DNA from 4 places in the Enterococcus sp. AAFC-DPL-5182 genome. Region 4 is predicted to be linked to each of the others. Evidence: riboswitches for the same ligand, from Rfam matches in the RefSeq annotation. Region 4 holds a riboswitch; each other region holds the start of a gene.
What was found. A riboswitch is a leader RNA that binds a small molecule or an ion and turns the genes downstream of it on or off. The one in region 4 is predicted to bind magnesium.
Positions count from the first base shown of each region.

Region 1: linked by a shared signal. The riboswitch ahead of AC4BB7_RS04435 (LCP family protein) and the one ahead of AC4BB7_RS07430 (MgtC/SapB family protein) in region 4 are both predicted to bind magnesium.
Region 2: linked by a shared signal. The riboswitch ahead of AC4BB7_RS10845 (LCP family protein) and the one ahead of AC4BB7_RS07430 (MgtC/SapB family protein) in region 4 are both predicted to bind magnesium.
Region 3: linked by a shared signal. The riboswitch ahead of mgtA (magnesium-translocating P-type ATPase) and the one ahead of AC4BB7_RS07430 (MgtC/SapB family protein) in region 4 are both predicted to bind magnesium.

Region 1 covers NZ_CM177101.1:954,862-962,684, forward strand. Annotated here, with positions in the region: gene AC4BB7_RS04410 (WxL domain-containing protein) at 1-546, shown strand, start outside; gene AC4BB7_RS04415 (WxLIP family cell surface protein) at 632-1,681, shown strand; gene AC4BB7_RS04420 (YusW family protein) at 1,750-2,580, opposite strand; gene AC4BB7_RS04425 (DUF4809 family protein) at 2,842-3,234, shown strand; gene AC4BB7_RS04430 (hypothetical protein) at 3,314-3,811, opposite strand; M-box (ykoK) riboswitch at 4,079-4,247, shown strand; gene AC4BB7_RS04435 (LCP family protein) at 4,379-5,293, shown strand; gene AC4BB7_RS04440 (FAD-dependent oxidoreductase) at 5,450-6,784, shown strand; gene AC4BB7_RS04445 (helix-turn-helix domain-containing protein) at 6,774-7,823, shown strand, end outside.
Region 2 covers NZ_CM177101.1:2,325,047-2,332,869, forward strand. Annotated here, with positions in the region: gene alsS (acetolactate synthase AlsS) at 1-1,297, opposite strand, end outside; M-box (ykoK) riboswitch at 1,717-1,886, shown strand; gene AC4BB7_RS10845 (LCP family protein) at 2,178-3,104, shown strand; gene AC4BB7_RS10850 (FtsW/RodA/SpoVE family cell cycle protein) at 3,101-4,282, shown strand; gene AC4BB7_RS10855 (FtsW/RodA/SpoVE family cell cycle protein) at 4,279-5,448, shown strand; gene AC4BB7_RS10860 (DUF1292 domain-containing protein) at 5,672-5,980, opposite strand; gene ruvX (Holliday junction resolvase RuvX) at 6,028-6,456, opposite strand; gene AC4BB7_RS10870 (IreB family regulatory phosphoprotein) at 6,453-6,722, opposite strand; gene AC4BB7_RS10875 (class I SAM-dependent methyltransferase) at 6,978-7,601, shown strand; gene argF (ornithine carbamoyltransferase) at 7,634-7,823, opposite strand, start outside.
Region 3 covers NZ_CM177101.1:2,301,118-2,308,940, reverse strand. Annotated here, with positions in the region: gene AC4BB7_RS10770 (glycerophosphodiester phosphodiesterase family protein) at 1-322, shown strand, start outside; gene AC4BB7_RS10765 (hypothetical protein) at 451-681, shown strand; gene AC4BB7_RS10760 (LysR family transcriptional regulator) at 832-1,722, opposite strand; gene AC4BB7_RS10755 (LysR family transcriptional regulator) at 1,748-2,629, opposite strand; M-box (ykoK) riboswitch at 3,256-3,426, shown strand; gene mgtA (magnesium-translocating P-type ATPase) at 3,543-6,206, shown strand; gene hemW (radical SAM family heme chaperone HemW) at 6,452-7,609, shown strand; gene hrcA (heat-inducible transcriptional repressor HrcA) at 7,798-7,823, shown strand, end outside.
Region 4 covers NZ_CM177101.1:1,616,367-1,624,189, forward strand. Annotated here, with positions in the region: gene dnaI (primosomal protein DnaI) at 1-315, shown strand, start outside; gene AC4BB7_RS07425 (hypothetical protein) at 462-926, shown strand; M-box (ykoK) riboswitch at 1,071-1,241, shown strand; gene AC4BB7_RS07430 (MgtC/SapB family protein) at 1,582-2,229, shown strand; gene AC4BB7_RS07435 (GNAT family N-acetyltransferase) at 2,262-2,759, shown strand; gene mgtA (magnesium-translocating P-type ATPase) at 2,995-5,655, shown strand; gene AC4BB7_RS07445 (response regulator) at 5,817-6,077, shown strand; gene AC4BB7_RS07450 (hypothetical protein) at 6,387-6,581, shown strand; partial or broken gene AC4BB7_RS07455 (thermonuclease family protein) at 6,590-7,078, shown strand; gene AC4BB7_RS07460 (AbiH family protein) at 7,152-7,823, shown strand, end outside.

The sequences.
Region 1 (7,823 bases), 660 kb from region 4:
TTTGGTACATTATTTTTAGGACAATCTGCGTCAGCTGCTGATATTAATAAGTCAACTGATTTGGATGTCACTTTTACCCCAGGTGCTTTAACCTTAGAAGCAGTTTCTACGATCAGTTATGCGTCACAAACGATTTCAGTGAATGATGCATCGTACATTCCGACAAATCCAGAAGCAATCAATGTTGTTGTTTCAGATGCCAGAGGGACAAATGCTGGTTGGAAACTTAGTGGGAAATTGAATGGATTTAAAAATAGTTCTGCTGCAGCTTCATTGCCAAATGCTAGTTTGAATTTTAAAAATACCCAAGCTGAAACGAATAGTGATGCTGATGCACCAACACCTGTTAATACAATCAAATTAACAAGTGGCGCTTCAACTGCGTCACCATTTGCAACTGCCGCAGCAGGTGCTGGGGCAGGGACATGGTCTTTTACTTGGCCGGACGCCCAAAGTAAAGGTGTAACACTTGATGTACCAGCCGCAATGGCAACTCTTGGAAAACACACTTCTACAATCGACTGGACATTAGCCGATGCACCATAACATCAAACAGTGATTTAAAGAGAGTGGAATGAGCATTAGTATATTCCGCCCTCTTTTTTTGATTAAATTGAAGGGTGTGATTTATATGTATAGTTGCTATAGGTTAAAGGGCATCAAGATCTTATTTTCAGTCGGACTTATTTTTTTATTTGGTTTATTCAATGCGAAGACCATTTTAGCGCAGGAAAAGAGTAATGAAACAAATAGTTTTTATGTACAAGCTGTGATTCCCCAGAATCAAATCGATTTCAATAAATCTTATTTTGATTTAAAAATGCAGCCGGAAGAGGAACAAGAATTACAAGTCAAGCTAGTGAATCCAGAAGATACGCCGATCTCAGTGTCGATCAACGCAATAAATGCTACGACAACAGAAGAAGGGATGATCGATTATACGGTAAAAGGAGTCAAAGATAAAAGCTTGAAATATCCTTTTGAATCTTTGGTTAAAGTACTAGAAACAACTATTTCTTTACAGCCGTATGAAACGAAAATTGCTCGCTTTCATTTGAAGATACCAAAAGAGAAATATGATGGTGTTATAGTGGGTGGATTACGTTTTACCAAAAATCTATCTGAGGGTGAAACAAAAAATGAAGATGTGACCATCCAACAAAGATTTCATTATGTTGTTGGGGTTGTGCTGAATGAAACGGATGTCACGATTTTACCAGATTATGAAATGGATTCAGTAAAGGTAGCGAAATCAAAACAAGGTAAGAAAATATCTGTGATCCATTCTATTCGGAATAAAAATGCAGCAATCTCAAAAAAAATGGATCTAAAATTTATTATCCAAAAAAAAGGAGATAAAGCTCCTCTGATCAAATTAGAAAAAGAGGGGCTAGAAATGGCACCTGATTCTGTAATGGATTTCCCTGTACCAATCAAAAGACAACTAGCAGCTGGAAAATATATCAGTAATACTCAGATTATGCAAGATGGTAAAAAATGGACATTTGAAAATGAGTTTGAGATTACAAGAGAACAGGCAAAACAGATCAATGAAGAAAACAAGGGACCTAAGGTGGAAAGTAAAGTACCGTTTTGGTTGATTTTACTAATTATTTTATTGGTTTTACTAGTATTGATTCAGTCATACATTTTGTGGCGGAAAAAGAAACAGATTAAGTGACTAAAAGACCTCTTTTCTACAACATAGAAAAGAGGTCTTTTAATTTTGATGATTGATTATTCTATTGCTTATTTAAGTTTAAATTTAACTTGTTTATTGTCGTTAAATTGAGCTTGATATTGGAATTGTTTGTAGCTTGAACCACGACCCAATTTGTTTAAAATGTGTGAAGTAATTTCTTTTTCACTACCATTTTTCAAGTCTAAGCCAGCGATGATTCCTTCGATTTTTTCTTCAGCTGCACTACCTTGTAGTTGAACTTTGTTTGATTTATCTTGGTATTGAGCTTTGATCGTGCCGTTAGAATTCACTTGATATTGTAATTGAATTTGTTGTCCAGTAGTATACTTAATTTGAATTTCTAATTTTTTCAAATCAGATTGTTCAGCAGGTGTTTCTGGTTTTTCAGGAGTAACGGGCGTTTCTGGTACTTCAGGAGTTTCAGGAACTTCAGGTTCTTCAGGTTTTTCTGGAGTAACTGGCGCTTCTGGAACATAGTATGATTGTAAACCAAATTCTGCTTTTACATAGCCTTTAGTGATTAAAATAACTTTAAGATGTAAATCATTTTGATAAGTCATTTTTTGCAATAGGTTTACTGATTTGTAATAGTTTCTACCAAAATCTCTTGCAATCACAGCTGCTTGTGATGAACTATAACCTGCAGCTTCCCATGTACTTGCTTTAACTAATTCATTATAAACAGATGATACATTTGAACTAGTTAATGATAAACCTGTGTACGCTAAGATGTCCGCTTTATTAAATAAAGTAACTGTCTTATTGTAATTTGACTCCACCACTGTTGCAGCATCTGCTGAGCTTGATACTGTTGCTAAACTAGCAGAACATAAACTGATTGCTAAACCTGCAACCATCATACCTTTAAAAAATTTCATAAAAAATACCTCCTCTTTTTTGCTACTGTTTTATGAACAGTAGCTTGTCTATATTATTATCTAAAGTAAATATAAAGTAAATATATATGAGTAATTTCTCATAATGTTTAAAATATATTTGTTATTATCGTCATTTACTATTTATTTTATTTAAAAAAAGCCTTATTTGTGTGTAATGATTTTTTTTAGGAAAAATAGTGTCTCATTAGCGTTTTGATTTTGATATAATGTGTTTAGAAATAGAAGGAAGGAGTTGTACAGATGAAAAAAGCGATAATCACTAGAACGGTCAACTTATTAGATGGAGGCTGTAATGCTTGCGGCATTATTGAAGATGAAAATTATACATTGAAATTAGATGAAGAAACAGTTCTCTTAGAAGCTTTGACGGTCAACACGTTGCTAAATGCGATTGTGTTAAAAAATGGTTACAAACGCGAATATCAAATGGATGAGATTGATGATTATACATTATATAAAAAAGCTGATTATCAAATCACACTTAAAGAAGAATATGATTTTCTGACTTATTCAAATGAGGCAACAAAGATCGAAACAAATGATCAGATCAGAGATGAGAAAAAATTAGCAGAGAAAGTAAATGAAATTCTGGTAACACTTTTTAATTTGGAAGAGTTAGCATTTTCTTTTTAGCTGGTGAAGACAAACTTCAAGAAAATAGAAAAGCCTGCTTTTGCAATCTGTTGTGAGACCCAAAAGTTAGGCTTTTTTATTATTCTATTTGAAAAAGTTCAGACATTCCGATTTTTTCAAATCTTTCTTGTGAGTCAGATGGATTTTCACCATGATCGTAAACCAATACCTTGAAATCTTCTGTTTTAGGAATACGCTCGAATGATTCACTATCCGTTAAGAGCACTATTTGCTTACAAAGCCAGTCAAGAACTGTTTCGATATCTTGTTCGTCTTCCACCCAATCGTCAAATAGATGAAGAGTGGCAAAACGTTGATTTTCATCCCAGTCACGAGCATTATATTTCATTTCTTCTAACTGTGATGAAGTATGACCTTTACTTGTATAATAATCGGTTGTTTCTTGCCAAAGGTCTACGGTATTAAAGTAAAGGTTGATTTCACCTTCTTCATAAATAGTGCAGTCTAAAGCAAATACATAAAAGGTATCATCAGAATGATCTAATAGAAAATTATCGATACTATCTGTTAAAAAGCTGAAAAAGAATTCTTGTTGTTTCTCTAAAAAATTTTCCATATTTATCCTCCCAATGTTAGGTTCTTTAAACATTGAAACAGATAAACCCTTGTCTGTCTATGGAAAGTTACGATTTGATAGAAAATAGCTATTATTTAAGAAAATGTAAAGATTTTTTAGTTTGGAATATTTGTTTATTATGTTGGGTATCTAATGTAGCTTTAGATGTAATGTACTTTCAATTAAATAACATAGTTGTAAAAGTGAGTCTCTTATATAAAATTTAATTTGACTTTGTGATACGATACGCTTATAGTTTAAAATGAATTAAATACTTGTTAGGTGAGGCTCCTATATAAACATAGGCTACTGCTCAGAAATGTCGAAAGACAGGCACGGGTAGGACAGAATTCGTCGAATTAAGGCGTTTTCCAAAGTAGCTAAAAGCAATGCTTTTTACGTTATATAGTGCTAAAACTCAACGAAGAGAAGATCATGGTAAGTTATAAGTAAGTGGCGAATGTCATGTATTTAAACTTTGTAATCTAATCCCTTCGCTGAGTTTTCTTGGTGCGGGGATTTTTCTTTTATCCAAGAAATGAATAGAGCTGTAGAAAGGAATAAACAATGAAAAAATCTGTAAAAATAATGATTATTACCCTGTTATCAATTCTGCTGGTGATTGTAAGCGCAGGCTGTTATGCGGCGATTTCCTTCCAAACAGCCAAAGAGGAGAGTGAATCAAAACTTCCTAATAAGAACCAAAATTTTACGGGTGATGAACAAACGAGTGACAAAGAGCTAACGGTCATGGTCGTTGGGAATGATTCTAGAGATGATGATGAAGACCAAGGACGCTCAGATACGTTGATGGTCGCTCACTATGATGGGAAAACCAAACAGCCTAAATTGATTTCAATCATGAGGGATAGCTATGTAACGTTCCCTGATGGCGGGCAAGATAAAATAAATGCAGCCTATGCATATGGCGGCGCACAAATGACAAAAGATGTCTTGAAAACCAACTTTGATTTACCGATCAATTATTATGTTGTCATGGACTTTAAAGAATTTAGTGACATCATTGATGAACTTTATCCAAAAGGGGTAACGATCGATGCTGAAAAAGATATTAACTTAGATGGTGTGGATATTCTGAAAGGAAAGCAAACCTTGCATGGGAATAGTTTATTGCAGTATGCTCGTTTTAGAATGGATGAAGAAGGCGATTTTGGTCGAATCAGACGCCAGCAGCAAGTGATGGATGCGCTAGTTGAGCAATCTAAAGATTTGATTCCAGTCTGGGAACTTCCTCAAGTTGCTGGGAAAATGGTCGGCAAAATCGATACAAATGTACCAACAAGTTTATTGATCGATTTGGCGAAGGATTTTCTTTCTGGAAAAGTGAAGCCCTTAAAATCACTTTCAGTTCCAGTAGAAGGATCATGGAATTTTAATGATTATACGGAATCAGGAAGCGTGATCGAACTTGATGAACAAAAAAATGCTCAAGCAATTCAAGATTTTATGAAAGATAAGTAAAATGGAATCATACAAGTGAACGTGATCTGTCTGCTCTTTTTATACTGAGCAGACAGATTTTTTTTGATATGAAATATATCAGCTTATTTCTATGCGTTAAGAGCAGGGGTATGCTATTCTTTAGGAAAACGGTTTACTTAGAAAGAAGGTTTTACTGTGAAAGTCGTAATCATCGGTGCTTCATTTGCTGGAGTATCAGCTGCTTTAGCGATCAGAAAAAAATATCCCACAGCTGAAATCCATTTAATCGAGAAACAACAAACCATCGGCTACTTATCGGGAGGTATCAATCTTTATTTTAATGAGAGGATCGATCCGATCGAAACGGCTCAGTTTATTTCGGAACAACAATTGATCGACAACGAGATTACTTTGCTGATGAGTGCAAAAGTAGTTGGCATGGACTCAAAACAGCATATCATCAAATATGAAAAACAGGATGAAGACTTTTTTATGTCATTTGATAAATTGATTTTAGCAACAGGTTCAAGTCAGTGGTCGCAGAAAATTCTCGGTAGTGATTCAGAAAAAGTTTTAAAATATAAATTTTTACCAGGGGTGTTGGATGCGATCAACCACTTAGAAAATAGTAATAAAGTAGCACTGATCGGCGGTGGTCAAATTGGCGGAGAAGCAGCAGATACGTTGCTAAAAAAAGGCAAAGAAGTACATCTGTTTGAGCGAATGGATTATTTGCTCTTTAAGTATTTCGATGAAGAAATGATTCGACCAGTACAAGCTGAAATGGTTGCTCGTGGTGTTGTGTTTCATTTTGATGAAACCGTAGAAAAAGTCATGGATACGGACGAAGGTCTTTTGATCGAAACAAAAAAGTCTGAATTAATATGTGATAGTGCCATTTTTGCGATGAATGTTCGCCCTGACTTAGCTTATTTAGATGAACACATCAGAACACACACGGATCAGACCGTTTTTGTGAATGAGTATTTGCAAACGTCCCAAGCAGATATTTTTGCGATCGGTGATTGTATTCAAGTGCCTTACAGTTTATCTAATGAATCAATTTACATCCCATTAGTGAACAATGCCGTAAGAACGGGACTAGTTGTTGCTCAAAACCTTGTAGAAGCAACTACGCCATTTGTCGGCTCAATTCGAACGATCGGGACAAAACTTGTGGACTATTATATAGCGAGTACAGGATTGACGGAAGCAGAAGGATTATTTCATGACCAGCCTATTTCGGTTGCTCATGTTCAGCAAAAAAGCTCTTTATTTTCTGGTAGTGAAACAATTTTCGGTAAAATTATTTATGAAAAAGAAAGTCATAAACTATTAGGGGCGCAATTGGTTTCAAAAGCGGATATCTTGGAGAAAATCAATACATTGGCACTTGGAATCCAAACGGGGCAAACCTTAGAAACTTTTTATCAAAAAGATTTTTTATATCATCCTTATTATTCCAACGTGATAGATATCACGAACCAGCTAGGTTTTGAAGGTTTGTGGAGTGAAGCGGATGAAGATTGAAGCCTTATTAGACAAAAAAGAAGCAAGAGAAATTGGGATTTTAAAGAAGGTGATCTTAGCTGGTGGCCGGATCAAGGATACTGAGTTATTGGATTATTCAGGAGTGTCAAAAGCTTCTTTTGAAAGTGATTTAAAAGAGCTAGGCTATTATTTGAAACCATACGAAAAAGACTGCTCACTGTTTTATGACGGGCAATGGGTGGCGATCCATATGTCAGATCAGTTTTCTATTAGTAAGGTTATAGAAGATTATGTTCGAGCATCGATCAAGTTTCAGTTGATTGATTATTTATTTCATTATCGTGAATTTACGATTGCTCAGTTGACGACTAAATTTATGATCAGCGAGTCTTCTTTATTCAGAAAAATCAAAGAGTTAAATTTGTTACTCAAAGAATTCGATCTTAAAATCCGCAATGGTCAATTAAAAGGGGAAGAGTTGCAGATTCGTTATTTTTATTTTCAAATTTATTGGTTTTTGACACCTTATGAAGTTCATCAGGAAAAAACATTGACCGTTCAAAATCTGAGGATCATTGAAGCACTAGAAAAAGCGTTGACTCTTACTTTTGAAGAGCATAGTAAATTAAAAATCAGTTTGTGGTTGACGATCAGTAAGAAAAGAATCGTAGTACAGCCAAAAACATTTAAAGAATTATACAGCAAAAGTCAAGTATATGAACAAGATCCTTTTTTTAAAACAGTTCGTTCTTTTGTTTTACGGTTCTTTAGTCGATATCCTCTTGAAATCGATGAAGAAGAAAGCTTACTGCATTTTATCTTTTTAACAAGTATGTCGGTTTTGGCGGAATCTGATTTTGCTGATTATAGTTTGATTCGAGGAAGACGTACACCAACATCACTAGCGGATACGTTTGTCTTAGAGCATGTGATTTTGTATTATCGTCCACAAAAATTTTTCCCGAACCTTGAGAAGAAGATTTTTTATTATTTCTCTCAGATTCATAGTCGGCTTTACTTTTTCAAAGGAGAGCTAGAGCTGTTTGATCGGGAAAATATTTGGCAAAAGGAACAGAAT
Region 2 (7,823 bases), 710 kb from region 4:
TTGGACGAACCAGTGCCGCTGAAACAGCCCAAGGCAGCGCCACCCCTAGTGTTTGCATACCATTGCTAAAAAGTAAATGTCGTGGTTGATAACTTCTAAAATGACGCGCCATCCAAATATAGTGGCTGCCCACGTCAACAGTGACCGTCATTTCATCAGTGACAATACTTTGCAGTGTTTCAATGACCTCCAAAGGGTGCAGCAAACCATTGTCTACTCGTTCTTTCACATCATCTCGTTCCACTAATCTTTCATGTAATGTATTTAAATAATCGATCGCTTTCTCTGATACTATTTTAGCTTCAATACTAGGCAAAAGCACTGTTAATGTTTCTGCAATATCCCCAATCAACTCTCGTTCGGGCTGGAAGTATTGGTCGATTTCAGCTGGAGTATCATCGATCACGATGATTTTTGCCTCTCCTTCAGCATTCCAATTTCTAGCCTCATACTCAATTGGATCATATCCCACAGCAATGACTAAGTCACTACGTTTTAACAACATGTCACCTGGTTGGTTACGGAATAATCCGATTCGTCCAAAGAAATGGTCCTCTAATTCTCTAGAAATCACCCCCGCTGCTTGAAACGTTTCAACAACTGGGATTTTGGTCTTCTCAACGATTGCACGGATCGCTTTAGCTTCTTTATCTGTAGAGGCTCTCATCCCAATAAGCAATACAGGCAACTCTGCTGCTTGAATTAATTTTGAAAGATATTGAATATCCTCTGATGAAGCTGAACCAATTTTTGGATCACTCAAAGGTTTGATGCCTACGGATTTTACTGCGCCATCGACAACATCTTGAGGAATACTGATAAAACTAGCTCCTTTTTTCGAAGACTTTGCCAATCGGTAAGCATTTGCTAGAACTTCCGAAATAGTCTCTGGATCTTGAATTTCCGCACTGTACTTAGTGATCGGTTCAAATAAAGCAGCATTATTCATACTTTGATGCGTTAATTTTAGTAAATCTCTACGTTTCACTTGACCGCCTATTGCCAATACCGGATCACCTTCTGCCGTAGCCGTAACTAATCCAGTTGCTAAATTACTTGCACCTGGACCACTTGTCGCAACTACTACTCCTGGATTTCCAGTCAATCGTCCCACCGCTGCCGCCATAAAGGCAGCATTTTGCTCATGACGCGTTACTATCAATTCAGGTCCATCATCGACTAAAGCATCAAACAAACCGTCAATTTTTGCTCCTGGAATCCCAAATACATAATCGACACGATGATTTTTTAAACTTTCTACAATCACTTCAGCACCATTTCTACTTTTTCCCACCATCTGTTACACTACCTTTCAAATAATGTTACATAATTTCAAAATCACTTATACAAAAGGGTGAATATTAAAAAAAAATACAAAATCGTTCATCACAATAGTACAGTTAATCAACCTGTATCACTTCGTTATTATAGCATGCGATCTTTTATTTGTTTAATGATTTGTTTGCTAAAACAAAACTGTAATCAATTTTTTATATTCCTTGTTTACTTATTCTCCATATCAATATAAGTTTAAGAAAAAATAAAGAAAATATTTAGGCTAAACGTATAAATGGACGAGTTTTCCAACGCTTGTTTCCCTACTAGTTCAACGATAGATCAAAAATCGTTACTCTATCCAGGACTAGACTTATTATGAAAAACTTAATACTTATCTAGTTGACTTTACTAGTGATATTCACTATATTTAGAGCGATCTGAATAACTTGTTAGGTGAGGCTCCTATGGAAACACAGGCTACTGCTCAAAAATGTCGAAAGACAGTAATGGGTAGGACAGGAATTGTCGAATTAAGGCTTTTCACAAAGTAGCTAAAAGCTCTGCTTTTTACGTTTCATAGTGCTAAAACTCAACGATGAGAATGATGAAAAGCTCTATTTGTGCTGAAATCAATCCCCCTTCGCTGAGTTATTCTAAGCGGAGGTTTTTTGTTTTGATAAATAATGTTGACAGAATTCTTAATTTTTTGGAGGTGGATATACAAATCGAAGAAGAAAATGTCTCTTCATAATGACATGGTATAGAGATTCTTCTTTTATTTCGAATTTACTGTGATTCATTATTTTTAGTAAATAGACTTTTTTATCCCCCATCTAAATCAATTCCTAAAGCCAAACTTTATTTGATGATCAATTAAAATGATTAGCGAGGAATAAAAAATGAAAACAGGAATGAAATTTTTAATTTGTATGATTCTTTTTGTTCTCTTGATTTTTACAGGAATCGGGAGTTACACGGCAATCAATTTTCATAACGGGAAAAAAATAGCTCAATCTCAAGTGAACAAGAGCAAAAATACTAATTTTTCTGGTGATCAACAGACAAATATGAAAGAAATCACGATTATGTTAATTGGTGATGATGGTCGTGAAGATGATGAAGATGGCGGACGCGCAGATACTTTGATGGTCGCCCACTATAATAGTGAAACTAAACAACCAAAATTAGTCTCAATCATGAGAGATTCTTATGTATCAATACCTGGTCATGGATTAGAAAAAATCAATGCAGCTTATGCCTATGGTGGAGCAGAATTAACTAGAAAAGTCCTTAATGACTCTTTTGGATTACCAATCAATTATTATATTTCAGCTGATTTTAATAATTTTATTCGGTTGATCAATGAGCTTTATCCAAAAGGGATTGAGATCGATGCGGAAAAAGATATCAATTTAGACAATGTCGACATCAAAAAAGGCAAACAAACCATGGATGGTAATACATTGTTACAGTATGCTCGTTTTAGAATGGACGAAGAAGGTGACTTTGGTCGTGTAAGAAGACAACAACAGGTCATGGACGCCCTGGCAAAACAATCTAAAGATGCCGTTTCCTTCTTACAACTTCCAAAAATTGCTGGTGAAGCTGTCGGTTACTTAGATACAAATATTCCTACTGACCTTCTAGTAGACTTGGCAAAAGATTTTCTAACAGGGAACGTAAAAAGTCTTGAAACATTATCTGTACCAGTTAAAGGGAGCTGGTCATTTAACGATTACACTGATGCAGGCAGTGTATTAGAAATAGACGAGAAACAAAACCAAGAAGCCATTCATAGCTTCTTGAGTGATGGAGCTGCAAAATGAAACAAATGAAGAGATTCTCAAAGATGCATTATTTAGACTTTTATATTCTGATCCCTTATTTTATCTTATGCGTCATTGGCATTCTAATGGTCTATAGTTCAAGTTCTTATCAACTATTAGATAGTGATCTTGGAACTTCTAGTAAAGCAATCAAGCAAACCATGTATTTTCTTTTTAGTATCGTTTGTATGAGTTTTGTTTATCGAATTAACTTGGCGGTTCTTCGTAAACCTAAAATGATGTATTTTATTTTGACCATGACCTTCCTATCCATTATCGCTTTACCGTTTATAGGGACCAGTGTTGGCGGCGCCAAGCGTTGGATAAACTTGGGGGTGCTTTTGTTTCAACCATCTGAGTTAGTTCCTTTAGTAATCGTTCTTTATTTGGCTTCCAATTTAGCTAAAACGGACACACTTGTCCCATTTAGATTCAAGGATCATAAACGCTCACTGCTAGTCGCTATTTTCTTTATGTTTTTTGTGGCTTTGCAGCCGAATATCGCTGGAGCATCAATGATTTTCATTCTTGTTTTAGTCTTGTTTTTATCTAGTGGACTTTCTCCTTGGTTTATGTCGATAGCTTTAATTGGTTTTGTTGCGATAAAACGGTTAGGAACAGTTCTTTTATTGTCGATTCCAACAAATTGGATGCCACAAAAATTCGGGTATTTAGTGACACGTTTTGAAGTGATGCAAAACCCTTTTATCGATCCAACTGGTAAAGGATTTCAAACGTCAAATGCCTACTATGCTATGCATAATGGCGGTTTTTGGGGATTAGGATTAGGCAATAGTATTCAGAAAAAAGGCTTCCTTCCAGCTCCTGATACAGATTTTATTTTTGCTATTTGTATCGAAGAGTTGGGCTTGATTTTTTCTTTAGGGATTTTATTTTTAGTATTTTTTATGGTTGCTCACTTATTCTTACTTGCAATAAGATCAAAAAATCTTTATTACTCTTATCTTTATATTGGTTGCGGAATGTTGCTTTTACTTCAAGTCGCTGTAAATGTAGGTAGTTTGTTAGGTTTTATTCCAATGACTGGATTGACCTTCCCCTTCATCAGTTATGGTGGATCTAGCTTACTGATACTGAGTATTACGCTTGGCATCGCTTTGAATGCCCGCGCTACAGAGATTAGAGAAACCACTAGGCAACAGGGAGGTATGGCATGAGAAAAATGTTAAATACCAAAAACGAACCAGTGAATTACGCCCTTCTCTTGCCTGTCTTTCTTTTGATATTAGTCGGTTTCATTGCTCAGTACGGTGCATTCCATGCAGACCCTTCTGTTGAATCAGTTGCACCTTTATTGAGGAAACAACTTTTATGGACTATTTTAGGTATTGTCACAATGTTTGCTACAATGTTCATTCCGATAAAATATTTATGGAAATTTACTCCTGCCCTTTACGCTTTATCGTTATTTGTAATGAGTTTACTTATAAAATTTCATGACCCAATAATGGCAGCCGCAACAGGTACCAAACGTTGGATTCGTATAGGACCAATTTCCTTTCAGCCATCAGAATTCATGAAATTAGGCTATATTTTGATGTTGGCCTATATTGTTACGAGAAGAAGACAAAAATCGTCGAATCCTTCAACTTTAAAAGAAGATTTTCGCTTATTAGGTGAATTATCACTTGTCAGCCTCCCTGTTTTTGCTTTAATGTTTTATCAAAAAGATTTTGGGACAAGTTTAGTTTTTATTTCTATTTTTCTTGGTATGGTACTTGTTTCTGGTTGCTCTTGGAAGATTTTAACAGTCGGTTTTGGGATTTTAGGTGTAATTGGCGTCAGTGGTATTTTGTTGGTTTTAACTGAGCGAGGACAAACAATCCTTTCCTATCTTCATTTTCAGCCATATCAGTTTAATCGGATCCATGCTTGGCTCAATCCTTTTGAATATGCGGATTCAATTTCATTTCAGCAAGCTCGCGGTCTGACTGCTATTGGGTCTGGAGAGATGTTGGGGAAAGGTCTGTCGAATTTACAAATCTACGTTCCTGTTAGAGAATCTGATATGATTTTCACTGTAATTGGTGAGGCTTATGGTTTTGTCGGTACTTGTGCGTTGATCCTGTTATTCTTTTATCTAATTTATCAAATGCTGATCTGTACGCTAAATGCAAAACGTGAATTTTATGCGTATATTACGACGGGTGTGATTATGTATTTCTTGTTTCACATTCTTGAAAATATCGGGTCTAATATTGGTTTGCTACCTTTAACGGGGATTCCTTTGCCTTTTATTAGTCAGGGCGGTACAGCTTATTTGGCTAATTTTATTGGGGTTGGGTTGATTCTTTCGATGTATTATCAGAAGGAGAAGATTTAGCTAGGGACTGTTTATTTGAATTAAAAAATAAAACGATGAAGTGAGCTTTTAAAAAGTTGCTTCATCGTTTTATTATATATTACCGGCTATCTCCTTTTCTTTCCAATTTATTCTAACTCCGTTATCCACTAGTAAAACACTTGATTTTTTAACAGATGGTATTCACTAAACAAAAGAAAAAGCTGAACCCTCTTATATCGAGGATTCAGCTCTCATTAAATTTCTATTCTTCTTCTTCCGCCATGAACGTATTGAAAACTTCTTCAATCATATCCCATTCAGCATCTGTTTCGATTTGTTGTAATTCGCCTTCTGTTCCTTCGTTGTTTTCGATGTATGCATAAGCTTGCAACTCAACATCTTCTTCTTCTGGAACACCTGCAGGATAAAGAAGTACGTAATTTTTACCGAATTCTTCTTGTCCGTCAACTGTTAATAAAATCTCATATAACGTTTCGTTTCCTTGTTCATCAACTAACGTAATATGTTCATGCCCTTCGTGATCGTGATCATGGTTATGTTCTTCTGCCATTTGTCTTGCTCTCCTTTTATCTTATACTTGTTGTTTAACAAGTTAGTTTAAATTTTATTGCCAGCGCCATCTAAATAATTTTGTAAAATCATGACAGCAGCTACTTTATCGATTACTTTTTTTCTTTTCGCTCTAGACGTGTTCGCTTGTTCGACTAACATACGTTCTGCCTGAACGGTGGTCAAACGTTCATCTTGATACGTAACAGGGAGTTGAAACATGTCTTCGATTTTTTTTCCATAAGCCATCGACGCTTCAGCTCTTGGTCCAATCGAGTTATTCATATTCTTTGGTAATCCAACAACAAAACGAGTCACTTCATATTCTTTGACTAATTCTGCCAAACGTTCAAAGCCAAATTCTTCCTGTTCTTCATTGATTCGAATGATCTCTACACCTTGTGCCGTCCAGCCAAATGGATCACTTACCGCGATTCCTACTGTCTTAGAGCCGACGTCAAGTCCCATTACTCTCATCGAATAGTGATTCCGTGATCGGATAAGTAATATTTAACCAGCTCTTCCATGATCTCATCCCGTTCGTGACGACGAATCAAATTTCGAGCGTCTTGATAACGAGGAATGTAGGCCGGGTCTCCAGAAAGCAAATAGCCCACAATCTGATTGATCGGATTATATCCTTTTTCCTCTAAAGCCTTGTATACAGTAGCTAGAGTCTCACTTACTTCCTTCTTACGACTGTCATCAAAATCAAAACGTACAGTTTCATCTGTAAAACCCATTTATCTACACCTCACTTTTATTCTATTCATACACATTCATTCTACTAAAAACAAGGCGAAACTACAAACAAAACTTAACATTTTCTGCTATATATTAAAGATTTCCTTTAATTTTATCAGAATCAGAAGATTATCAGCCAAATAAATTGGTTTTAGTCTCAAAATGAAGATGACTTACTCACTATTTTTACTACGAGTTGTTTTTTTATTGTATACTAGTTTAAAATGCTTGGATACAAATTAAGGGGTTTTTTTATGTTTGTTTGGATTATCGGTAGTATTATTGTGTTATTGATCAGTTTGTTTCGGATTTTATTAAAACAATCAAAAAAACCGACAGGATTACTCGGCACATGGATGATGCGTCTTTGGAATGGTGTGTATCTCCCTTTAGTGAAATGGACAATGACCAATCTCAACTTGAATGATCAGATAAATATTTTAGATATTGGTGTTGGCAATGGCGCTTCTAGTGCTTATCAGTTACAGCAGGCAAACTTATTATCAGTAACAGGTATCGACTTTTCTGAGGACGCTATCATACAAGCAAAAAAGAAGTATCCAAACGAAAGGCTTCACTTTGAAACAATGGATGTTCATACAATGACTTTTCAGCCTGAAACATTTGATCTTGTAACAGCATTTCAAACTCACTTTCATTGGGATGATCTAGACAAAGCTTCGCGTGAAATCCATCGTATTCTTAAACAAAACGGCCTTGTTGTATTTGCCTGTGAAACAGCAAAAATCAACTATTTTTTACCAAAATTCAAAAAGACAGACTCATTTCAAACTTACATGTCTGATCGAGGATTTTTACCTTACGATCACCATAAAACAACTCAATGGTCTATGTATGTTTTTCAAAAAGTAAAATGATGTGAAACGATCGCTTCACATCATTTTACTTTTTATAGATTAGTTAGCACCTTGACCATCAGTGCTTTTTGAGCATGAAGACGATTACCAGCTTCTTCATAAATAACAGAATGTACACCATCAATAATGTCAGCTGCGACCTCTTCTCCCCTATGTGCAGGTAGACAATGTAAGAATAGATAATCTTTTTTCGCCTGAGCAGCTATTTGATCATTGACTTGA
Region 3 (7,823 bases), 680 kb from region 4:
AATTACTTCCTATGGTATGTCTAATACAGCGGTGATCATTTCGTTTGATTATCCAAATTTAGTGGAAATGAAAAAACGTCTTCCAGACACTCAGGTTCAATTGTTAGCTAAAACTTTAGATGAACAAATGATTACTCAAACGAGTAGTTTAGGTGGGAAAGCTGGTCTAGATATCAAATATGATAGTGTAGTGAATAGGCCAGACTTAATTGCTAAAGCTCAAAGTAAAGGATTGTCTGTTAATTTATGGGGAGTGCCTCAAAATGAATTTAAAAAGATGGAGGCATTAGGGATAAATAATTTAACAACGGACTATGACTAAGGAGTATTTAAGCCTTTTTGTAAAGGAATAGATTCATAAAAATTTTAGGATGGTTCATGTTTTTTATTCTGTCATAATGGACGATAAGCAAAAATAATTGCTTACTATTTTTTAGGAGGATAAAATCCATGAAAAAAATTATTTTAGGAACAACAATCTTATTTTGCTCAGTTGCTCTAGTAGGATGCGGTAAAAATGCGGAAAAGAACAATGATAAATCTGAAGGATCGTCGTCCTCCAGAATTGAAAAAAGTAGCAGTTCTCTAGAATCAAGCAAGAAAGATAAGCACGAAAAAACTTCGGAATCGAAAGAAGTTGGCAACAAAACTACAGAGTCCGTAGTAAAAAAGAAAAAGTAAAAAAACTGTTTAACAGGGGATAATGTAGAATCTACAAAATGATTTTTAAAAGTAGTGACTGAGTTGGTTTGTAAGGATGTGAGTGGGGATATAACTCAAAGAGTTATATCCCCACTCATATTTTTTTTAAGAATCAGTGTGTGAAATTCATTAAAAAGAAGTATCAATAAAAGATGATAATACTTGTTTTAGTTGATTTCCAATATATTTATTTTTAAGATAATAGATCGACATCACTCTGAGTGGGAGGCTTTCATCATTTATAGAAATGATGTCTAGATCATCCAAATGACGTTGTAAATATTGTGGGACGATAGAAAAAGTATCGGTGTTTTTTACCATGTAAAGAATCAATTCAGTGGTATCAACGTGAATATCCATTTCTTGAGATCTTGATGGGAGACTGTTTTTCATCCAATCATAAATTGTTTTCGTTTCAAGAAATGTTTGATTAAAGAATACAAAAGGATAATTATCAAATAAGTCTAGACTAATTGTTGCATGGTCGAAAACTGGGTGGCCTTTTCGCATGATGATTTTGTATTCATTTGAATAAATATCTATTTTATTTATCGTATCAGGTACATTTTTTATGGAAGGGCCAATTCCAATATCCGATTCTAATGTTTCGAGTGAGTGAAAGATATTATCTGAAATAATTGTATTGATTCTCAAATATTTATATTCTTGAAACAATGCTGAAAGAGTCTCATTTAATTTGAATTCTAGATCGTTTAAAAAAAGAGAAACATTAATCGTAGTTAATGCAGATTCTTTTGAAAAGGAGAGGTCATTGATCTCATCGCAAATATAGAACATTTCTTGTTTGATACGCCAACAATGACTTTCTAGTATTTTTCCAGCGGGGGTGAGTTGACATTCTTCTTTAGCTCTAAAAAATAGCGCTGCCCCGATTTCATCTTCAAGATTTTTTATTTGCTTACTTAATGCGGCTTGTGAAATGCCGAGATGATTGCTGGCTCTAGTGAATTGTTTTTGTTCGCAGAGTGTTAAAAAGTAGTTTAAATGGGTTAATTCCATGTTCTTTTCTCCTTTCAATTTGTTGTTAAAAAATAAATTGAAGTTGTTCGATTAGATCTTTATGTGCTTTTGAGAGAGGTAGGTCTGAATGATAACCAATAGAAATATTTCTGAAAGGTCCATCAATGATCTCGACTGATGTAATACTTAAATAATTCGGAATGGAATCTGCCAATGAGTAAGGAAGAAATGCCACGCCAAAGTCTTGATCGACTAAATTCAATATTGAGATTGTTGAAGGTAGTTCGTAACATTGATTATCTTTAAGTTCAGGATGGTTTATTTCTATCCAAGTTTTAATTATGTTCTTTTCATAGATTTGTTTTGAATAATTTATTAAAGGGGTTTGCAGTAAATGCTCTACTGACAATTCGTTTAGATAAGATAGTTGATTTTTTTTGCTAATGAAAACAACGTAAGATTCTGAAAAAATCAAACTACTTGCTATTTTAGAATTCTCTTCTGATAGAATACCGACTGCTATATCGATTTCTTTATTTTCCAGAGCTATTTCAAGGTTGTCGTAATAGCCATAATCAATAGAGGCTAATGGATATTTTCGGTGAAAGTCTGTTAGCATTTTTGCAATCAAATAGTCAGTGTCAGCTAAATTTGTTCCGATTTTGATGGTTGCTGTTTCTCCAGTATGGACAAGTAAATTGATTTCTGTGACAGCCATTTCAAATTCTTGAAAAATTTTCTCCCCTCTTTTTTTTAAAACAAGACCCTCAGGCGTTAAGGTGTTATTGCCGTAATCTCTCGTTATCAGTTGGGCGTTTAGCTCCTGCTCTAATTCTCGAATATGTGTGCTTAAATAAGGCTGAGAAATACCTAATTCCTCTGATGTTTTTGTAAAGCTTTTGTTTTTGCATAATGCTAAAAAATAGTCTAATTGTTTTAATTTCATTTGCTCATCTCCTTTACTCTGTTGAAAATAAATGCTGGTTCTCTTCAAGATAAAATAATTTGAGATGAAATAGTCATTTTTTTCAAAAAATATACAAAAAATTAATAGTATTTTTTTATTTTGAAATAATGACTGTTTTCTATAAAGGAAAAGAGCCCTTTTAATTGGTAATAGCCGACCAATTAAAAGGACTTTTATCAGTATTAGCTTACTGATAGGGAATAGTGAACAATTAGTGAATAGGTTGTTTCTTAGTTTAGTATAATTTTCTTTGGCCAATAGAGCCATTCTGTTTTATTTATAGTGCTATTCTTTTTTATGAAATTTGAACAATGAACTTTGGAAATATAAATCCCACTACGGGGGAAAGCCGAAGTGGGATCCATCAGAGCTTACTTTGTAAAAAGGAGTATGGATGTTACATAAACGAACTTGGGAGATTCGTTTATACAAATATAGTAAATAAAATGAACTGAATAAACTATTTCTTTTTTGTCATAGAAGTATTCTTTTTTATAAATGATTTAAAAAGGAAGATGGCGAAAAAATTACATTCAAAAAAAGTTATACAGGTATCGTTTTTTTTGTCTATAAATGTAAGGCATAATTCATTAGAATAACAGTGTAATTCTTCTTGTTAGGCGAGGCTCCTATACAAACACAGGCTACTGCCCAAAAATGTCGAGAGACGCCAATGGGTAGAACAGGAACTGTCGAATTAAGGCTTTTCTTAAGGTAGCTAAAAGCTTGGGCTTTTTACGTTGTATAGTGCCAAAACTCAACGATTATGGAGACTCACGGCAAAGCGGGCTGAGTTTTCAGTGCGCTTTTTTGTGTGGAAAGGATGTGGTGACGGTGCCAGAAGATAGTTCGATAAGCCAGAGATCAACTAAAAGAAAAGAGGATAATCTAGATGCAAAAAGAAATGAAGAACATGATCCATGAAAAAGCTTATCAAAAGATAGCGAATTTATCTATCGATAAAGTTTTAGAAAGCTTTTCCTCTTCGTGGGATGGCTTGAAAGCCCGAGAAGTTCAACACTCAAAAGAAAAATTCGGTATAAATAAAATTACAGATAATAAAAAAAAGTCCTTTATTTATACTGTGATAAAATCCTATGTCACACCATTTACTGTTGTATTGATGATACTAGCAACTATCTCGTTTTTTACTGAATATGTGTATGCTGAACCAAGTGAGAAAGACATTACTGGGGTTTTGATTATGGTGGTCATGGTTTTGTTAAGCGGCACTATGACTTTAGTTCAATCAGTGAAATCAAGTAATGCAGTCAGTAAATTACAAAATATGATTCAGATCACAGCGACTGTTACCAGAGAAAATAAAGAAATGGAAATACCTGTGGACGAAGTTGTTTGTGGTGACTTAGTTAATCTTGCAGCAGGAGACATGATTCCTGCAGATTTGCGGTTGATTCATGCGAAGGACTTATTCGTTTCACAATCAGCGATGACAGGAGAAAGTTTTCCAGTTGAAAAAAAAGTCAAAAATGTTACTTCTACAAATAATAATAACCAAACAGATTTTGATAATTTATTGTTTTTAGGCAGCAATGTCGTTAGCGGCAGTGGTGTTGGTGTAGCTGTTCGGGTTGGGGATAATACACTCTTTGGAAAAATTGCACAAGATGTTGCAGATGATGAGAAAAAAACAAGCTTTGAATTAGGTGTAAACAAAACGACATGGTTATTGATTCGTTTTATGATGGTGATTACGCCAGCAGTATTTTTGATCAACGGAATCACAAAAGGCGATTGGGGTGAAGCCTTAATGTTTGCTATTGCAACGGCTGTAGGGCTTACACCAGAAATGCTGCCAATGATCGTTACGACTAATTTGGTCAAAGGTTCTAGGGATATGGCAAAAGAAGGAACGATCATGAAAAACGTCAACGCGATTCAAAATTTTGGTGCCATGGATATTTTATGTACGGATAAAACTGGCACCCTGACACAAGACAAGGTCATTTTAGAATATCATTACAATACCTCATGCCAAGAAGATCGGGAAGTATTGCGTTCTGCTTTTTTAAATAGTTATTTCCAAACTGGTCTGCGTAATTTAATCGATAAGGCAATTATTGAAGCATCATCGAAAGAGTTATCTATCGATGAAGAAGATTATTTTAAAATTGATGAAATTCCTTTCGACTTTAATCGTAGAAGAATGAGTGTTGTTATTAAAAATAGAAGATCGAATCAAAGCTTTTTGATTACTAAAGGAGCAGTTGAAGAAATGCTACAAGCATGCTCTCATATCAATCAGGCTGGAGATGTTGTTCCGATCACACCAAAAATAAAAAAACAAGTATTGAAAACAGTGAAGGAATTAAATGAAGATGGTCTGAGAGTCTTAGCGATCGCAGATAAAAAAGTCAACAATCAATTAGATGACTATTCTGTTGCAGATGAACAGGAACTGATTTTACAAGGGTATCTCGCTTTTCTAGATCCTCCTAAAGAAACGGCTGCTGCTGCTATTCAAGCATTAAAAAGTAACGGAGTTTCTGTAAAAATTCTAACAGGTGATAATGAATTAGTAACACGTTCAGTTTGTAAAGAAGTTGGTCTGGGGACTGAAAAAATGATCGATGGTTCAGCAATTTCTAAATTATCTGAATCAGAACTAGAACAGATGGTCAATAAATATACTATTTTTACAAAAGTAACACCTGATCAAAAAACAAAAATTGTTAAAGCGTTGAAGAAAAATGAACAAACAGTTGGCTTCATGGGGGATGGAATCAATGACGCAGGAGCTATGAAAGTCTCTGATGTTGGAATTTCTGTAGATACGGCAGTTGATATTGCAAAAGAATCGGCTGATGTGATTTTGCTGCAAAAAGACTTAATGGTTTTAGAACAGGGGATTATTTCTGGACGCAAAGTCTTTAGTAATACAATGAAGTATATCAAAATGACAGCAAGTTCAAATTTCGGGAATGTATTTTCTGTTATTCCTGCGAGTATTTTTTTACCATTTTTACCAGTTGCGCCGATTCAATCACTATTTTTGAATTTGATTTACGATACATCTTGCATGTCGGTTCCGTGGGATAACGTGGATAAAGAGTATGTCGAAAAGCCTAAGAAGTGGGAAGCCAAATCAATTGGTTCATTCATGAAATGGTTTGGACCGACAAGTTCTGTTTTTGATATCGTTACTTATCTATTTATGTATTTTATTATTTGTCCAACTATCTTAGGCGGTGGATTTTTCTCATTAGCAGCCGATCAGAAACTCTTATTTATCGCTATTTTCCATGCAGGTTGGTTTATTGAGTCTTTATGGTCACAAATGTTGGTACTTCATATATTGAGAACGCCAAAAATACCATTCCTTCAAAGTAGAGCTTCAGGCATCTTGACGCTCGTCACTTCAGTTGGAATTTTAATTGGAACAATTTTGCCGTTTACGAATTTAGGAGCAAGTATTGGTTTTGCACCACTTCCAGGAAATTACTTTTTTTACTTGATTCCAACAATCATTGCGTATTTACTCTTAGTAACAGTGATCAAGAAAATATATATAAGAAAATATCAAGAATTACTCTAGTCAGAAAATACAGAGTTTTAACTGGGCTATTCTATCAAATATCAGACACTTTGATTTCGCGGGAGATATCAAAGTGTCTGTCTTTATTGTATAGTGTCATTACTTTTAAAAGGGGAGCGGAAGAATGAAAAAGCGGGAAATTATGAAGCAAATTAAAACATTTTATCATTGAGTGTGGTAAGATAAGAGACGTCTTCTATATGATGTAAAATAGCAAGACACTCTAAAGTGGAGGAAGAAATAAATTGAAAAACAATTCTAATAGCACCTCAGCATATATACATATTCCGTTTTGCGAACATATCTGTTACTACTGTGACTTCAATAAAGTTTTTTTAGAAGGACAACCTGTAGATGAATATATTCAAAGTCTTTTAAAAGAAATCCGATTAACGAAAGAGCACTATCCAAGCAATGATACCAAAACAATTTACATTGGAGGGGGAACACCTACATCGTTATCGGCGAATCAATTAGCAGTTTTATTAGAAGGTGTACGAAACTTACTCCCTTTTGATCCTAAAAATGAATTTACAGTGGAAGCTAACCCTGGAGATTTAACACAGGAAAAATTACATGTAATGAAAGAATATGGTGTGAACCGCTTGTCTATGGGCGTACAAACTTTTGATAATCAATTGTTGAAGAAAATTGGAAGAAAACATACAGCTGAAGATGTGTACGAAACGATGAAATTTTTGGAAAAAGAAAATTTTTCAAATGTAAGTATCGATTTGATCTATGCTTTGCCTGGACAAACACTTGAAGGATTCCGGGATACGTTGAAACGTGCGATCGAACTTGATTTACCTCACTATTCATTGTACTCACTAATTTTAGAAAATAAAACAATGTTTATGAATTGGGTTCGTCAAGGGCGCCTACAGTTACCAGATCAAGAAGTTGAAGCCCAAATGTTTGAAGAAACGATCATCGCAATGGAAAAAGGCGGCAGACATCAGTATGAAGTGAGTAACTTCGCATTAAAAGGCAAAGAAAGTCAGCATAATTTGATTTACTGGGATAATGAACACTATTATGGGTTTGGCGCTGGAGCAAGTGGCTATTTAGGACATACTCGCTATCGAAATCACGGACCAATTCAGCATTACCTAAAACCTTTACGTGATGATCAGTTACCAACTGTTGAAAAAGAGATACTAACATTGAATAATCAGATGGAAGAGCAACTTTTCTTAGGATTGCGCAAAAAAGATGGTGTCTCTAAAGCGCAATTTAAAGAAAAATTTGGTGTTACGTTAGAGCAAGTTTATAAAGAAAAGATCCCTAAATTGATTGAAAAGGGGTTATTATTGGAAGATGATACGTCTATTCAACTTTCCGAAAAAGGCTTATTTGTTGGAAATGATGTTTTCGAAGAGTTTCTAATCGACAAAGAATAAAAAAGAAAAAGTACAGAGCTGTTTTTGAATAAAAACCCTCTAGTGCTTTTTTTTTATCATCGTTTAGCACTCGATGATAAAGAGTGCTAAAAAAGTGTGTTTTTCTCTTGACAATTATACAAGATGTTGATATATTAATAATTGTATTAGCACTTAGATGCCATGAGTGCTAATGAAGGGTGGTAACTATGATAACGGAAAGACAAAAGAATAT
Region 4 (7,823 bases):
ATCGGTAAAGATATGGTCGGTCCTAAATTGGATGCAGTCAAAAAATCACCTGTTTTAATGATCGATGACCTTGGTGCAGAATCAATGACTTCTTGGATTCGAGATGACGTGCTAAGCGTTATTTTACAATATCGAATGCAAGAACAATTAGTGACATTTTTTTCTTCAAACCTTGATTTAAAAGACCTAGAAAAACATTTATCTGTGACGCAACGTGGTGAACAAGAGCCGTTGAAGGCCCGTCGAATCATGGAACGTATTCGTTATTTAGCGCAAGAGATAACAATGTCAGGTAATGATCGTAGAAATGGTTGAGGTGCTTTTGCGCCCGCTGATATAAGGCAGGGATGTGACTCTTAGAGTTTCCTCCCTGCTTTTTTTCTTTTTTAAGGGGAGGATGGTAATGGACTGAAAGTAGTAGCATATCTTATAATAAAGTATCAGTATTGGAGGAGATCCTTATGAAGAAAAGAGTACTAACAATACTAACAATTTTAACGTTGGTTTCTTTAGGTGCATGTGCAAAAAATAAGCAAAATTCGCCAAAGGGAAGTGAAGAGACAGCTATGAGTAGTAAGCAAAATAAAGCTACGGATGAAACATCAAATGACAATGAACAAGCAAAATCAATATTTACAGCAGTTTTAGGTGAGGACGCAAAAGAAAATGAAACTGTAGACCACTCGACCCGTCTAGTTTTAAAGGAAGTTGAGGCAATCGAAGATCCTAAAAAAATTATTGGTATGATGAAAAATGATGGTGTTATTCTGAATGTATCAAAAGATCAATTCGCGGATGGAATCACAAGCAATGAGTTGAAAAAAGGAGATAAAATTCAATTTACATTAGTTGGATTACCTGCAATGACGATGTCGATCCCACCTCAAGTAGCTGGAAATGCAGTCATCAAAGTTGAAAAAATTTAACAAGTATAAGTTGACCGACGTTCTCTTTTGTAACGTCGGTAGTTTGTTTTTTTATTCTTAAATTAGAAATATTTTTTTGAAATAAATAAAAAAATGTTGACAGTTGTTTTATAAGGATGGTATAGTGTCACCTGTAAGATAATTAAATAGATTTGTTAGGTGAGGCTCCTATACAAACACAGGCTACTGCCCAAAAACATCGAGAGATGCCAATGGGTAGAACAGGGATTGTCGATTACAAGGCTTTTCATAAGGTAGCTAAAAGCTCTGCTTTTTACGTTGTATAGTGCCAAAACTCAACGACTAGATCATGCAGGCTTTTTTTTGTGCGCTTATTTATGACCTTCCGCTGAGTTTTGGCGGAAGGTTTTTTGCTGTGAATCACTACGACTGGCCAAAGGACAGAGTAGATGATGAACAGTACTTGGCGAACGAAGAGAGAGAAGTAACCTTAATACTGAATCACTCCACCACGTTTCAATCTCATCACTGTCAAAGAGTTAGGGCTTAAAGAATTAAAGGCCAGAGCAGATGATGAACAGTACTTAGAGAACGGCGAAAGAGATGTAGTTTTCGTCTCGAAAAAAGTTTCCACCTAACCTCAAATCTAAGAAAGGGGCAAACCTATGAATTTTTAATCAATATTATCGCAAGTATTTTTGCAGGAATGATCATCGGTGCAGAAAGGCAATGGCGAAAAAAATTAGCTGGGATGAGAACGATGACCTTAGTCACATTTGGTGCTTGCCAATTTGTTTCATTGTCTACTTTGATCCAAGACGATAGTAGTCCGACTCGAATAGCAGCCCAAGTAGTCAGTGGAATTGGATTTCTTGCTGGAGGAGTGATTTTAAGAGAAGGATTTAGTGTGACTGGTATCAATACAGCAGCAACCTTATGGTGTTCAGCAGCTGTTGGCAGCATGATTGGAGCTGGATTTGTGATTGAAGGAGTTATTTGTGCAGTTGCTCTAATGCTAGTCAATATTTTGCTAAGAAATTTATCTTTCAAAATAGATGACTATACCGTGCAAAAAGAAGAGGAACAAACAGAATCGATCCATTATCTTTCTGTTATTGCAAGCAATACTAGTGAGGTCATGCTTAGAACAGAGATTATTCAGTTGTTAGATAAATATTGTTTAACCTTCACTAAGTTCTCATGTACTGATCTAGCAGGAAAAAAAATACGACTATTTTTGGAAATCGAAGCAATAAGAAATGGGACACTTGCGGTAAATGCGATCACTTCAGAATTATCTCAGTTTTCAGAAGTTATTGAAATCAATCAACTAAACAATTAAAAGAACGGAGGAATCAACATGGTAAAACAGTGATGGTGAAAATCGTAAATTGGAACAGTGAAGAATATTGGGCAGGAATAGACTTAAGAAACAAGTTGCTAAAAACAAGTGCTGGTAAAGAATGGATCAAGGATCTACCTTTAAATGAAGAAAAGGATACCCATGTAGCAGCGATGATCGATGGGATTGTTGTAGGAACCTTACTTCTTTCAAAAAAGAGCCAAACAATAGCACAAATCAAACAAGTGGCCATCAACGAAGACTATCAAGGATTCGGCATTGGAAAAAAATTACTTCAATTTGCTGAAAAAATTGCAGAACTTATGGCTTTTCAAACTGTAGTTTTAACTGGTCGTAAGCAAGCTTGGGGTTTTTATGATCATTTTGGCTATCAAAGTGTGGGGCATGCCTATTCAGATGGACAAGTGACTTTGAAAAAATTTAAAAAAAGAATTTATACTAAAAAAAGAATTGGAACACTTGGAATTATCAAACATATAACGCTAAAGGAGATGGAAACAAATGGATGACAGTAGTCAGATGATCAAGGACTTATGCAAAAAGAAACCTGTTGTTAAAAACATGAGGATACTATTGTCTATTTGTTTCTAGTAGAGTTAAGTAGTTTCCTCCGATGACAACACCTCTTTTTCCATTAGTCCGTTCCTTAAAAAAATACAAAATCAGTAAAATTGAATTAGTGGTTGTTTATTGCCAGTTGTTCATTATTTTATTGATCAGAGCTTTAGAAAGAAGGAGAAACAAATGGAGAAAAGAGTATTAGTAACGAAAAAGAGTAATCAATCTTATGAGTATTTTGCAAGAAACTCAATAGAAAATATCATAACGTATTTCAAGTCTTCAAAAGGAGGCCTCACCCATCAACAAGCTGTTCTATCTAGAGAAGAATATGGGGAAAATATTATTACACATGGAAAGAAAACACCATTGTTTCTTGAAGTGATCAAAGCGTACTTTACCCCTTTTACGATTGTATTACTTACATTAGCGATCATTTCATTTATTACTGATTATGTGATTGCAGCACCTGCTGATCGTGATCTTGTCGGTGTTTTGATCATTTTAGCAATGGTCTTGATCAGTGGAACAATGACCTTGATTCAATCGGTTAAATCAAATCAAGCGGCAGAAAAATTGAATAATTTGGTAAAGGTTACTGCAACTGTTGTTCGTAGGAAGAAGACAGTTGAGCTTCCGATAGAAGAAATTGTTTGCGGTGATATCGTAAAATTATCTGCTGGGGATATGATTCCGGCGGATATACGACTAACGAAAACTAAAGATTTATTTGTTTCTCAATCTGCCATGACGGGTGAGAGTTATCCAGTAGAAAAAAGAGCAGACTATAAATTAAAGGTAAACAATGTTGAAACAGAGTATGAAAATATCGTATTTATGGGTAGCAATGTCATTAGTGGTAGCGCGGAAGGAATCGTAGTCTCAGTGGGAGATGGTACGCTTTTCGGTAAAGTAGCGCAAGATGTTTCTGACAAAAATCCTCAAACAAATTTTGAAGTGGGGATTAGCAAAACGTCATGGTTATTGATTCGGTTTATGTTAGTGATGGCACCTGCAGTATTTTTGATCAATGGTTTAACAAAAGGCGATTGGTTTGAAGCTTTTCTTTTTGGTTTATCAGTTGCAGTTGGTTTAACGCCGGAAATGTTGCCAATGATCGTCACGACCAATCTTGTAAAAGGTGCTTCAAGTATGGCGAAAAAAGGAACTATCATAAAGAATTTAAATGCGATTCAAAATTTCGGTGCGATCGATATTTTATGTACCGATAAGACTGGGACACTTACCCAAGACAAAATTATCCTAGAATATCATTTAGACTGTGATGGGAAAGAAGATAGTCGTGTATTACGTCATGCTTTTTTCAATAGTTATTATCAAACAGGACTTAAAAATTTAATGGACGTTGCCATCATTGATGCAGCAAAATCAGAACTGTCGATTGATCCTTCTGAGTATCGTAAAGTAGACGAAATTCCCTTTGATTTTAAACGTCGTCGGATGAGTGTTGTAATCGAAGATACTTCTGGAAAAACGCAAATGATCACTAAAGGCGCTGTAGAAGAAATGCTAGAAATTTCAGGCTATGTTGATTATCAAGGCGCAGTCACACCGTTAACAGAAGAGCTTAAAAGTGAAATTTTAAAAACAGTTGAAGAGTTAAATGAAGATGGACTACGTGTATTAGCAGTTTCTCAAAAAACAAATCCTGCGACGGTTGATGAATTCTCTGTTTCTGATGAAAATGAAATGGTTTTGATTGGCTACCTTGCTTTTCTTGATCCGCCAAAAGAAACAACGAAAGCCGCTTTAGAAGCGCTAAAAAATCATGGTGTCGGTGTCAAAGTATTGACTGGCGACAATGCGTTAGTAACAAAATCAGTGTGTAAACAAGTGGGGTTAGCCAATGAAGAGTTAATCACTGGAAATGAAATTACACGAATGAACGATTTTGAATTAAAAACGATTGCTGAAAAATATAACATTTTTGTGAAATTGACCCCACAACAAAAAACAAGAATTGTTCAGGTATTAAGAGAAGCAGGGCATACGGTTGGTTTTATGGGGGATGGAATCAATGATGCGCCTGCTATGAAAGAATCGGATGTAGGCATTTCTGTCGATACGGCTGTCGATATTGCAAAGGAATCGGCGGATGTCATCTTGCTAGAAAAAGACTTGATGGTTCTGGAACGAGGCTTGTTAGCAGGTAGAACGACATTTGGGAATATCATGAAATATGTCAAAATGACAGCGAGCTCTAATTTCGGTAATATGTTTTCAGTCGTTGTTGCTAGTATCTTTTTACCTTTTTTACCGATGCTACCGCTACAATTGCTGTTTTTGAATTTGATTTACGATATTTCTTGTATGTCGATACCATGGGATCATGTTGATGATGAATACTTGGAGCAACCTAAGAAGTGGGATGCTTCAAAAATTGGTTCGTTCATGACTTGGTTAGGACCTACTAGCTCAGTCTTTGATATTACGACATATCTATTAATGTATTTTGTTATCTGTCCTCAATTGGTTGGCGGCAATTATCATGACTTAGCACCAGCACAGCAAGCAACCTTTATTGCGATTTTCCACGCAGGATGGTTTGTAGAATCCCTTTGGTCGCAAACCTTGGTAATCCATACATTGCGGACGCCAAAAATGCCATTTTTACAAAGTCGAGCATCATTTATTTTAACAACGATTACTTCATTAGGAATTGCCATTGGAACGATTTTACCATTTACGGCATTTGGTCAAAGTTTAGGCTTAGCTGAATTGCCATTAAACTATTTTGCTTGGTTAGGTCTAACCATAGTTAGTTACTTGATTTTAGTAATGATTGTTAAAAAATTCTATGTGAGACGCTTTGGTGAATTATTGTAAAGTACAGAGGTCATATATTTAGAGTTTATCAAAAAAAAGCAGAGATAGAAATTCTTTATGGGATTTTTGTCTTTGTTTTTATTTATCGATATTGACCTGTATTTTTATATAAAAGCTTGTATAATTAAGTATAATGACGATTAATCGAGGATTGAAAAAAGATGAGTATTTTTATTTTGGAAGATGATGTTATCCAAGCACAAGCGTTAAAAAGACTAGTAGAAGAAATTTGTCAGGAAAAGAGTATCAATTATGAGGATATTTATGTTACCAATAAAGGGGAACGGATTATAGAACAGATGTCAAAATCAATAACGCAAAACCTTTATTTTCTAGACATTGAAATTAAGCGGTCAAAATATCATCCTTTTGGGTTTGGAGAAGAAGGAATCGAAATCTCAGATGATGATGTCCCATTCTAAAAATACAGTGTGGAGGGTTATATGTACTGGATAGAGTTTAAACCGAAACATAGTGATGTAGTAGTTCAGCTGAACTAATCAAAGATTTGATGGATGAAGAAATTAGTTTACGAATCGTTGTCTGTACTGAAGACATGTGTATAGAAAATGTATTCACCCTCTCAGAAGAATCAGATGTTCAATTTTGGACGCCTAAAGACACTGAAATGTTGACTAATTTTCAAGACATGTGTTCATGCTGCTTTTATTGTGGGACAGAAAAAGAAGAATGCTCTAAGCTGCAGAATACTACGTGTGATGAATGTATAGATGAAGCAGTTGACCGAAAACTTTGGGCCGATGTTGATGCTTATTGTAAATAATTTCAATTCAGAAAGGATATCATGCATGAATTATAAAGTTTGGATGCGGCGGCTGTTTTTAATGACAGCTGCCGTTTTGTTATTAGCTGGTTGCTCAATGCAGGAAACGATAGATGAAACGAAGGTTCTGTTGATCAAATAGTAAACGGAATGTCGAAACAGGAGGAATTCCCTCGAAGTCAAAAATTAATCGTTCAATTGAATAAGCATATTGATGGTGATACAAGCAAATTTCTTATTAATGATCAAATTATAAAAGTCAGATACTTACTGATCGATACGCCAGAAACGGTAAAACCGAATACTCCGGTGCAGCCTTTCGGCCAAGAAGCAAGTGATCGTACAAAACAATTATTGTAAGCTGCAGAAACTATTGAGATTATGTTTGATCAGGGCGATGTAAAGGAAAAGTACAAAGTTGATTGGGAACCAAGATACCTGGCGTATATCTTTATTGATGGGGAACTACTTCAGGATATTTTGGTAAAGGAAGGTTTAGCTAGAGTAGCGTACGTTCAAGAGCCCAACACAACTTATCTAAACTTATTGGAAAATAGCGAAGCAAGCGCAAAAATGAACATGGTAGGGATCTGGAGTATTGAAAACTATGTATTAGAAAATACCTATAACCAGCAATGATCATTTCTTGATTAGTGTGGTACACTTATTTCTAGAATGAATGTGATTAAATAAGTTGGTAAGGGGTTATCGTATGTCCAGTCTAAGTCAGAAAATAGAAGAAAAATGTAAAAGTATTGTTGTAATCGGAAATGGGATGGATTTGAGTTGTAACTTATCGTCAACGTATAATGACTTTTTTAAAGATAGATACAGTGAGAAAATTATAGAATACTTTACAGGTAAAAAACACTATCCTAGAGGTGTACCTGAACAGACTGTTGATGAATATAATTTACTAGATTTTATCCTATTATCAACAATTAAAATAAATGGGGAGACAATAGAATGGAACGGTATTGAATCTGAAATCTTGAATATTTTATCAGAGGATTACCCATATAATATCAGTGAGTTGTCTCGTCAATATATATCAATTGCGTCAGGGAAAGTACAACATACCAGTCAACCGGATATTGCTATAAAAGATAGAATAGTACGTAGCTTAATGAAAAAAAAATTACTACCTTGCAGTTTAGAAGTGGGAAAAGACATAATTTATTATAGTGATCTTATAAATAATGAATTTGTACGTTCAATAAATAGTATAGAAGATTCTTTCAAGATTTATTTAAAAAATAAGGTATCCAGCAGTTCATACTATAAAGAAAATTTGGAACAAATTTACAATTATATTTTAGATGGTGACTTGAAAAGTGGTTTTATTATTAATTTTAACTATACTGATGAACTTTCGGATAGTTTT